Regions from separate parts of the Marinobacter sp. R17 genome, predicted to be linked through region 1. Evidence: riboswitches for the same ligand, from Rfam matches in the RefSeq annotation. Region 1 holds a riboswitch; each other region holds the start of a gene.
The links. A riboswitch is a leader RNA that binds a small molecule or an ion and turns the genes downstream of it on or off. The one in region 1 is predicted to bind thiamine pyrophosphate.
Positions count from the first base shown of each region.

Region 2: linked by a shared signal. The riboswitch ahead of thiB (thiamine ABC transporter substrate binding subunit) and the one ahead of EB809_RS04755 (sodium:solute symporter) in region 1 are both predicted to bind thiamine pyrophosphate.
Region 3: linked by a shared signal. The riboswitch ahead of thiC (phosphomethylpyrimidine synthase ThiC) and the one ahead of EB809_RS04755 (sodium:solute symporter) in region 1 are both predicted to bind thiamine pyrophosphate.

Region 1 is NZ_RHGZ01000004.1:128,243-131,519, reverse strand. It holds gene EB809_RS04760 (PHB depolymerase family esterase) at 1-374, opposite strand, end outside; gene EB809_RS04755 (sodium:solute symporter) at 688-2,058, opposite strand; TPP riboswitch at 2,048-2,165, opposite strand; gene EB809_RS04750 (MBL fold metallo-hydrolase) at 2,300-3,271, shown strand.
Region 2 is NZ_RHGZ01000002.1:28,071-31,347, forward strand. It holds gene thiP (thiamine/thiamine pyrophosphate ABC transporter permease) at 1-464, opposite strand, end outside; gene thiB (thiamine ABC transporter substrate binding subunit) at 440-1,435, opposite strand; TPP riboswitch at 1,488-1,589, opposite strand; gene EB809_RS02110 (BCCT family transporter) at 1,980-3,277, shown strand, end outside.
Region 3 is NZ_RHGZ01000007.1:88,030-91,306, forward strand. It holds gene EB809_RS07305 (TolC family outer membrane protein) at 1-923, opposite strand, end outside; TPP riboswitch at 1,140-1,244, shown strand; gene thiC (phosphomethylpyrimidine synthase ThiC) at 1,365-3,245, shown strand.

The DNA of each region.
Region 1 (3,277 bases):
ATACGCAGCAGGTCCTGGGGCTCGCCGGAGCCTTCATGCTGGTGCTGGTCGAACCAGAAGCCCCAGCAATTCTCATTGCGCAGGCCGTCGTAGCTGGTGATAAACGGCGTGACCAGGATAAAGCCGTAGCGATCCGCCGCCGCTTTCAGGCCCCACTCATTGAGGGCGTTGGATTGGGTCTGGCTGCAGCCATGCAGTGCCATCACCATCGGAGCGGGCGTGGTTAAGGCGTCCGGGACATAGACCTGGTACTGCCGATCGCGGGAGGCGGAATAGCTGCCCGCCGGCAGGGTGTCGGATGTCACGGTACCGGCGCTGGTCAGCGCCGGAATCAGCACGGTCAGGACGACCGCCATAAAACGTCGGATTGGCATAGCGTGCTCCTTGCTCTCTTGTTGTTGTGTTGGAGGGGCAATCTGCCCGGCACCGGAACACCTATGCGCATGCTGTGCCAAAAGGTAAAACGTTTGTAAAACAGCGAGGTAATGAACGAGGCAGGATTGGGTCAGGGGAAAACCATCCGGAAATCCGGACAGCTGATGAGGCCCGGCAGGCAGGAAACCACTGGGAAACAGGGCTCAGGGCAACCGCTTTGGGTGTCCGTCCTGACAGACAGTGTCCGCCAGTATGGACACTCGGGTTGGGAATGCGCCGATAGCAGGGTGGCTACCGGCGCCTCAGCCGCCTTTAACCGGCTGTGCTGGGACGGAGCAAGCCCAGGCTGACGCTGACAGCCGCCGACGCCACCAGAGCGCCGAGGAACGGCGCCAGGGTCGGCACGCCACCGGGGAAGCTGGCGGCGTGCAGGCCTTCAATCACACTGCCCGTTGCGATCCAGTCCGGCAGCACGGCACCGATCAGGCCGGCCGTGGCACCGGCGACGGCAGCCGCGGTGGTCATCCGTGACCAGAGGCCCAGCAGCACCGGAATCACCGTGGTGGCGCACAGCAGGTCGGCAATCAGGAACAGCCGCAGCACCGAGTAGCCCTGCAGGGCGATGAGAATCACCGGCACCATCAACAGCACCGTCAGCCAGCGGGCACCGGTCAGGGACAGGCCGCGCTTTTCGGTGACCGCCAGCGACGCCAGGCCATTCTGCAACGTGTCGACCGACGACGCGACCAGCGTGAGAGCCAGGACCAGCGCGACAGTCGCCAGCCAGGCCGGCGCGCTGTGCAGCAGGGCGAAGAACGGAATCGGCGGCGAGCCGAGGTCGGCACCACTCAACGCGGCGGCGATGCCAAGCCCACCGACCAGGGCCACCACCAGTACGGTGGTCACACCGCCCAGAATGGCTCCGCGACCCAAGGCAGCGCCGTCCTTCGCAGCCCAGAGCCGTTGCCAGTAGCCCTGATGGAACAGGTTGGCCGCGGTCACCGCGATCACCAGGGTCAGGGCCACGGCCAGGGCATCCGCTACCGGGACCTGGGGCTGACTGGCCGAGGCCGACGCGTCCGGCAAGGCCGGGATCGCCACCGCCCCGACCAGCAGGATCAGCGCGATCAGCAACAGACCCTGCCAGCGATCGGTCACCAGGCTCGCCCGCAAGCCGCCCCAGGCAGTGTAGACCAGCGTGGTGATCGCCACGCCGAGGATGGCGAGGTTGCCGTTGAGGTCCGTGAGCAGGCCGGTGATGGCGCCCACGGCCGTGAGTTCGGCGGTCAGGAAACACAGCATGTAGAGCACGGAAATCAGGGCTACCCAGCGGCGCACGCCGGTGCCGAAGCAGGCCTGGGCGAATTCGCCGATGCTGCGGCCTTCGGGCAGGTGACGCCGGATGGCCGGGCCGCAGGCCGCGAACACCAGGAACGGCAGCGCCGCCCCGACGGCGTAGCCGGCCAGCGCAATTGGGCCCACCATGGCCCCCACTTCGGGCGGGGCAAACAGGATCCAGCCGCCCATGCCGGAGGCCAGGAAGGACAGCCCCAGAGCCTGGGCGCCCTGGGAGTTGCGGGCGGTGACGTAGTCGTCCAGGCCGCCATCCGCGAAACGGGCGCGCAGGCCCAACCAGGTAAAGACAAGCAATGCGGCGGCAACGGCCGCTACGGTGATGATCACGTCGCACTTCCTCCGCCGGTATGAACCGGATCAGGTTCCAGGGTTTGGACGGTTTCCCGTCGTATTCTCAGCCCGCCGGCGTGCGGTGGACTCCCCTGGCGACAAAATGTGTGGAATGGGTTTTCGGCGACCATACTGACATAGTTCAAAGTCGCAATCGATTGGCGAAACATCGGCTTTACTTCGACCCACGTAGCATTAGCGACACACCGATGGATTCTGATTCCCAGGGAGACTGCTCATGCACCTCATTCGAAACAGCCTTGTATCTCTCGCCTTGCTGGCACTGGTAACGCCGGTGGCGCGTGCCGCCGATACGGTCCGCGTCACGCCACTGGGCGGTCAGGACGGCGAGTTCTGCGTTCTCGACCGGGCCCTGGTGTTCGAAGACCCCAATGGTACGCGCATCCTGTATGACGCCGGCCGCACGGTCGCCGGGGCCGATGACCCGCGCCTGGGCAACATCGACGTGGTCCTGGTCAGCCACGTTCACGGCGACCATCTGGGTGACCGGCACATTCCGGAACCCAACGCCGGCAGCTGTGCCTCACCGGCGGCCTCCGAAGACGACGCGCCGCTGTCCAACAGCGTCAAGATTGCGGTCAAGAAGAACGCCCGGATCGTAACGGGCAGTGAAATGGCGAGTTTCTTTGCCGGGCGACTGAAAGCGGCGGACGGCGACCCGAAGGCTTCGGTGCTGGTTCGCTTCGGTGCCCATGTGGAGGAAGGCGGCGTGGGGATCACCACGGTGCCGGCGGTGCACAGCAACGGCCTGTCGCCGGCCTTTATCGATGGGCAGATGGGCAAGATCCTCTCGGCGGCGGGGCTGACCGCCTATGTCGGCCCGCCCACCGGTTACGTACTGACGTTCACGAACGGCCTGGTGGTCTACCTGTCCGGCGATACCGGCATCACCGCGGATCAGGAAGCCGTGGTGCACGACTACTACGGGGCCAAGCTGGCGGTCATTAACATTGGGGACACCTACACGACCGGGCCAGAGGAAGCGGCCCACGTGATCAACGAGATGGTCAAGCCCGCCAGCGTGATTCCATCCCACGCCAATGAGCCGGCGACGGAAAAGGGCAAGGTCCGGCCGGGGACGCGGACCGACGCGTTTATTCAGGCGTCCGACGTGCCGGTGCATGTGCCGCTGAGCGGCCGCACCATGGCATTTGACGCCGGCGGCGAATGTGTCGAGGGCTGTGGTTGATCGCCG
Region 2 (3,277 bases), on a different contig from region 1:
AAGACGTGGGCAAGCAGGATGCCCTGCAGCCCGTAGAGGTTCCAACGGAAAGGCAGGCCCAGCCAGCCCAGCGCCGTATTGAGCCAGCCGGAGCGGCCGTACACCGCCACCAGGGCAAACGCCGCGACGATGGTGGGCAACACAAGACTGAGCTCCGTCAGCCGCAGCAGCAGGGCGCGACCGGCGAACCGCGGATGGCGGTGCAGCGCCCGGGCCACCGGAATGGCCAGCAGCAGGCTGAGTCCGGTAGACAGGGTGGCCTGGTACACGCTGAACCAGATCACCTGACGCAGGTAGGCGCTTTGCCAGAGATCGCTGACGGCCTGCCATTGCCACTCCGCCAGCAGGCCGGAAAAACCGGCCGCCACGATGCCGACCAGCAGCAGTGCCACCGCCCGGCCGGGCCAGGCTCGCCAGCGCGGATGGCTGAATGGGGGCGTCACTGTGCGGTCGCGTTGAGCCACTCGTCAATCCAGGCCTTGCGATGGTCGGCGACGGTTTGCGGATCGAAATACAGGGTTCGGGCGGGTTCGATCAGCCGATTGAACACATCGGGCAGCTCGTCGCCCAGGTCCGTCGCCGGATACATCACGTTCTTCAGGGGAATTTCCCGCTGGAAAGCGGGGGTCAGCATGAACGCCAGGAACTGCCGGGCCAATTCGGGATGAGGGCTATTCCGCAGGCGGGCTGCCACCTCCACTTGCAGGTAGTGGCCTTCATCGAAGGCAGCGGCCTGATAGCGATCGGTCTTGTCCACTGCCATGTGATAGGCCGGGGAGGTGCTGTAAGACAGCACCATGGGCGCTTCGCCGTTCATGAACAGCGAGAAGTAAGCATCGCTCCAGCCTTTGGTGACGGTCAGGATGTGCTTTTGCAGCGCCTGCCATTTAGCCGGGGCCTGATCACCGTAGACCTTGCGCATCCACAGCAGGAGGCCCAGCCCGGGTGTGCTGGTGCGCGGGTCCTCGATGATGATTTTCAGATCGTCCGGGGTGTTGATCAGCCCGTCCAGACTGGTGGGGGGATCCGAAAGCTGCTGGGTGTCGTAAACAAACGCGAAATAACCCCAGTCGTAAGGCACGAAGGTGTCGTCCTGCCATTCAATAGGCAGGTTGAGCGACGACGTGTCGATGTCGTGTGGGGCCAGCAGGCCGGTTTTGCGGGCGTCGGCCATGATGCTGGCGTCCAGCCCCAATACCACGTCGGCCGGGCTGGATTCACCTTCCAGGCGCAACCGGTGAAGGATGGCCACGCTGCTGTCCAGTGCCACGAAATTGAGGGTGCAGTTGCACTGCGCTTCGAATGCCTGCTTGACGGCTGGTCCCGGGCCCCACTCTGAGACGAAGGACGGGTAGGTGTAGACCGTCAGCGTTGGGCCAGCCCAGGCCAGACTGGCGGAAAGCGTGAACAGAATCAGGAGGAAAAGGCGTGCCATTGTGGTCGATTCCCGTCGTCGTGTAGGCATTCCGGGGGACCACAGACCGCAGGCAGAGTCTTCACTCAATCCCTTCGCCGGCATGATCCGGAGCAGGTTCCGCGGGTCTGATCTCAGCCTGTCGATACGGTCGCAGGCACCCCGTTGAGAAAACCCTATTTTAACAGACTTACCGGGGTCTGGGCAGCGCCCCTTGGCACGATAGATGTGCAGAATCGTTTTTTCTCAGTCCTTAGACCTGTAAGTAAATAAAGGGCGGCCAATCGCCGTTCGGGGTGGCTGAAATGCCGCTGTTCGTGGCCCGGAGCGACCTGGAAACAGTGTGGGTGACGGGCAACGATTACGATCTCTATATGCCGGTAGCCTGTTGTTTAAAGGCGCCGAAAAAAAATTTCCGGGAAGAGCCGCAATATCTGGGCTACGGTTAGAAAAGTGGGTTCCATCCGGAAATCGCTTTTGATATTTCGAGCTCAAATGAATAGACTTAACGGTCTGTAATCTTGAGTCCGAAATGGACCCAACAATCCGTTCGAGGAGACTTGACGTGAGCGAAGTCCTTAAAGACGAGTACTCCACCGACTATCAGGCGGGTCAGGATAACATCACCCCACTGGGGCTTGACCTGCACAAGACGGTGTTTTTCGTTACGGCAGCATTGATCATCTTTTTCGTGGTGGGAACCCTGATTTTCCCGGATGTCTCGAATTCGCTGCTCAGTGGTGCCAAGGCCGGGGCCATCAATCATTTTGACTGGCTGTTCCTGATCAGCGGCAACATCTTCGTGATTTTCTGCCTGGCACTCATCGTGCTGCCGGTCGGCAATATCCGCATTGGCGGTACCGACGCGGTTCCGGAATTCTCCACCATGTCCTGGTTCGCGATGCTGTTCGCTGCTGGCATGGGTATTGGTCTGATGTTCTGGGGTGTTGCCGAGCCGGTCGCCTATTACACCGACTGGTACGGCACGCCGCTCAATGTGGCCCCGAATACGCCGGAAGGTGCGAGCCTCGCCATGGGGGCGACCATGTACCACTGGGGTCTGCATCCCTGGGCAATCTACGCCATTGTTGCGCTGTCCCTGTCCTTCTTCGCCTTCAACAAGGGCATGCCGCTGACCCTGCGTTCGGCTTTCTTCCCGATCTTTGGTGATCGCGTCTGGGGCTGGATCGGTGACGTCATCGACATCCTCGCGGTGCTGGCGACCATCTTCGGTCTGGCCACATCCCTGGGTCTGGGCGCGCAACAGGCAGCCTCCGGTCTCCACTACCTGTTCGGTATCGACAGCGGCATCAGCACCCAGATCGCCATCATCTTCGGCATCACCTGCGTGGCGTTGATCTCGGTGATTCGTGGTCTGGATGGCGGCGTCAAGCTGCTCAGTAATATCAATATGGGGCTGGCGGCGGCACTGCTGCTGTTCGTGATCTTCGCCGGTCACACCCTGGGTGTGTTCGAAGCGTTCTGGACCACCACGTCCGCTTACGTCGGTAATATCCTGCCGCTGAGTAACCCCTTCGGTCGTGAAGACGAGACCTGGTTCCACGGCTGGACCGTCTTCTACTGGGCCTGGTGGATTTCCTGGTCACCGTTCGTCGGCATGTTCATCGCCCGGGTGTCCAAAGGTCGTACCGTGCGCCAGTTCGTGACCGCCGTACTGATTATCCCGACCATAATCACCATTGTCTGGATGAGCGCATTTGGCGGTTCGGCCCTGGAGCAGATCCAGGCGGGCGTCGGCTCACTGGCAACCGACGGTCTGACCGATGTCTCTCTGGCGATGTTCCAGATGCTGGCCAACATCCCGCTGACCACCATCACGTCGTTCCTGGGCATCATCCTGGT
Region 3 (3,277 bases), on a different contig from region 1:
ACGTTCAGTTGCAGGGCCAGCACGCCTTCGGTTGTCGTACCATCGACGGTGCTCTGGTTGGGCGAGACCTGGCCAACGCCGTCCAACTCGGTGTTGCCGTATTTGGCGCTCAGATCGAGGGTCGGATAGTGCCCGGCTTTGGCCACATCCAGCAGCGACCGATTGGCCTGCAGCGTGTAGGCGGCTGACTGCACGCGCCAGTTCTGTTGCAGGGCGATTTTTTCCCAGGCGGCCGGGTCGGTTGGTTGCGGGCGGGAGAGCGGGAAGTCCTGCTGCAGGTTTTCCAGGTCACCGGCGTTTTCGCCGATCAGTCGGCTGAGCTGTTCGCGCGCGATATCCAGGTCGCTTTCGGCGGAAATCCGCTCGCTCTTGCTGGCATCATAGCTGGCGCGGGATTCATACACTTCGGTGATGGCGATCAGGCCCACGTCGAAGCGCTCCTGGGCCTGGTCGTACTGGCGCGCGAAGGCCGCTTCAGCGGCGCGCACCGTGGTCAGGTTGTCCTCGGCGCGCAGCACGTTGAAGTAGGCGGTGGCCACGTCCAGGATCAACTGCTGCTGGGCCAGGCTGTAATCGGCCCGGGCGCTTTCGCTCTGGAACTGGCTGGCGTCGTAGTTGAACCAGTTCTCGGCCCGGAACAGCGGCTGGGTCAGTTCCACCCCGTAGCCAAAGGACTTGTAGGAATCGTCGGTCCGCGGGCCGTCGGAGTCGATGTGCTGGGCGTTACCGTAGGCATCGATCTTGGGCAGGAGCTGGCTTCGGGTGACATCGACGTTCGCCTGCTGGGCTTCGTAGGAGGCCCGGGCGGACGCAATGCCGGAATCATAGGCCAGTGCCTTCTCATAAGCATCGATGAGGTCGGTTGCCATGGCCGGCTGGACAACCAGCAGTCCGACCAGGCCGGTGAGCACGGATTTCTTCATGGATTCTCCTGCCTACGCATTGTTGGGGCGAGCCTCGTCCCTGAGTGTGGGGCCGCGAACCCTGCGGGTCGGGCTGGACAGAAGTCGGGAGGCTCAAGGAAGCGGTCCTCATTATGGACAAAAATCCATCTGATCTCTACACTTGCGGAAATCACCTTTAAGGGCCTGCACGCACTGTTCGGTGCGGTTTGTAAGCCCTTGGGTTGATCACTCAAATGCGTCTTGACGGGGTGCCGGTAAAACCGGCTGAGATTGCCCAGGGCAAAACCCGCGAACCTGATCCGGTTAATACCGGCGTAGGAATCTAAGACAAGCTGTCCAGTGCAATCCAGGCTTTACGCCTGTGTTGTGCCCGGATCCTTCCTCGTCAAACGCGCCCCGTCCACCCAGGACACTTTGCCGTCGATCCACCGGATCGGCCCCGACAAGAGGGACGCCATGATGACTACCGAGAGCATCGAATTCCTGAAGGATGCCGCCGCCGTTGATGAGGCTGCGGTTCAGCCGCTGCCCTGTTCCCGTAAAATCTACGTAACCGGAAGTCGCCCGGACCTGCGGGTGCCGATGCGGGAAATCAGTCTGAGTGACAGCGTGACCGACAGCGGAAGGCACGCCAACGAGCCGCTGGTGGTTTACGACACCTCCGGGCCCTACACCGATCCGCAGGCCCTAATTGATCTGAGGCAGGGTCTGGCGCCGGTTCGCCAGTCGTGGATCGACGAGCGTGACGACACGGAAACCTTGTCGGGCTATTCCTCCCAGTACACCTTGCGGCGTCTGAAAGATCCGACGCTGGACGTGCTGCGGTTTGAAGAGCGGCGCAAGCCGTTGCGGGCGAAGCCGGGCCGTAACGTCAGCCAGATGCACTATGCCCGCCGGGGCATCATCACGCCGGAGATGGAATTCGTCGCCATCCGCGAGAACATGAAACTGCAGGAAGCCCGGGCCAAGGGCTGGCTCGACAGCCAGCATCCGGGACAGTCCCACGGGGCGGCCATGCCGGCCGAGATCACTCCGGAATTTGTGCGGGAGGAAATCGCCCGCGGTCGCGCGATCATTCCCGCTAACATCAACCACCCGGAGCTGGAGCCGATGATCATCGGCCGCAACTTCCTGGTGAAGATCAACGGCAACATCGGGAATTCGGCGGTCAGTTCGTCGATCGAGGAAGAGGTGGAGAAGCTCACCTGGGGCATCCGCTGGGGCGCCGATACCGTGATGGATCTGTCCACCGGCAAGAACATCCACGAAACCCGCGAGTGGATCATCCGCAACTCGCCCGTCCCGATCGGCACCGTGCCGATTTATCAGGCACTGGAAAAAGTGAACGGCGTGGCCGAAGACCTGACCTGGGAGATCTTCCGCGACACCCTGATTGAGCAGGCGGAGCAGGGCATCGACTACTTCACCATCCACGCCGGTGTGCGGTTGCACCACGTCCCGCTGACGGCGAAACGGGTCACCGGCATTGTGTCCCGAGGCGGCTCGATCATGGCCAAGTGGTGCCTGGCGCATCATCAGGAAAGTTTCCTGTATACGCATTTCGAAGAGATCTGCGAGATCATGAAGGCCTACGATGTCTCCTTCAGTCTGGGTGACGGACTGCGGCCCGGCTGCATCGCTGACGCCAACGACGAGTCCCAGTTCGGCGAGCTGGAGACCCTGGGCGAGTTGACCAAAATCGCCTGGAAGCACGACGTCCAGGTGATGATCGAGGGGCCTGGACACGTCCCCATGCACCTGATCAAGGAAAACATGGACAAGCAGCTCGATTGCTGCGACGAAGCCCCGTTCTACACCCTGGGCCCGCTGGTGACCGACATTGCGCCGGGGTACGACCATATCACCTCCGGCATCGGCGCCGCCATGATCGGCTGGTACGGCTGCGCCATGTTGTGTTACGTGACGCCCAAGGAACACCTGGGGCTGCCCAACAAGGACGATGTGAAGACCGGCATCATCACCTACAAGATCGCCGCCCACGCCGCCGATCTGGCCAAGGGGCATCCGGGGGCGCAGGTGCGGGACGATGCTCTGTCCCGGGCCCGGTTCGAGTTCCGCTGGGAAGACCAGTTCAACCTCGGCTTCGACCCGGACACGGCGCGCGCCTATCACGACGAAACCCTGCCCAAGGATTCGGCCAAGGTGGCGCACTTCTGCTCCATGTGCGGGCCCAAGTTCTGTTCCATGAAGATCACCCAGGAAGTGCGTGACTACGCGAAAGAGCAGGGACTGGAAACCCGGGATGCCATCGAACAGGGCATGCGGGACAAGTCCCGGCAATTCGTGGACGGCGGCGCGAAGATCTACAACAAGGTCTGACGGCGCCACCCTGGGCCCTGTCCGGTCGGGCA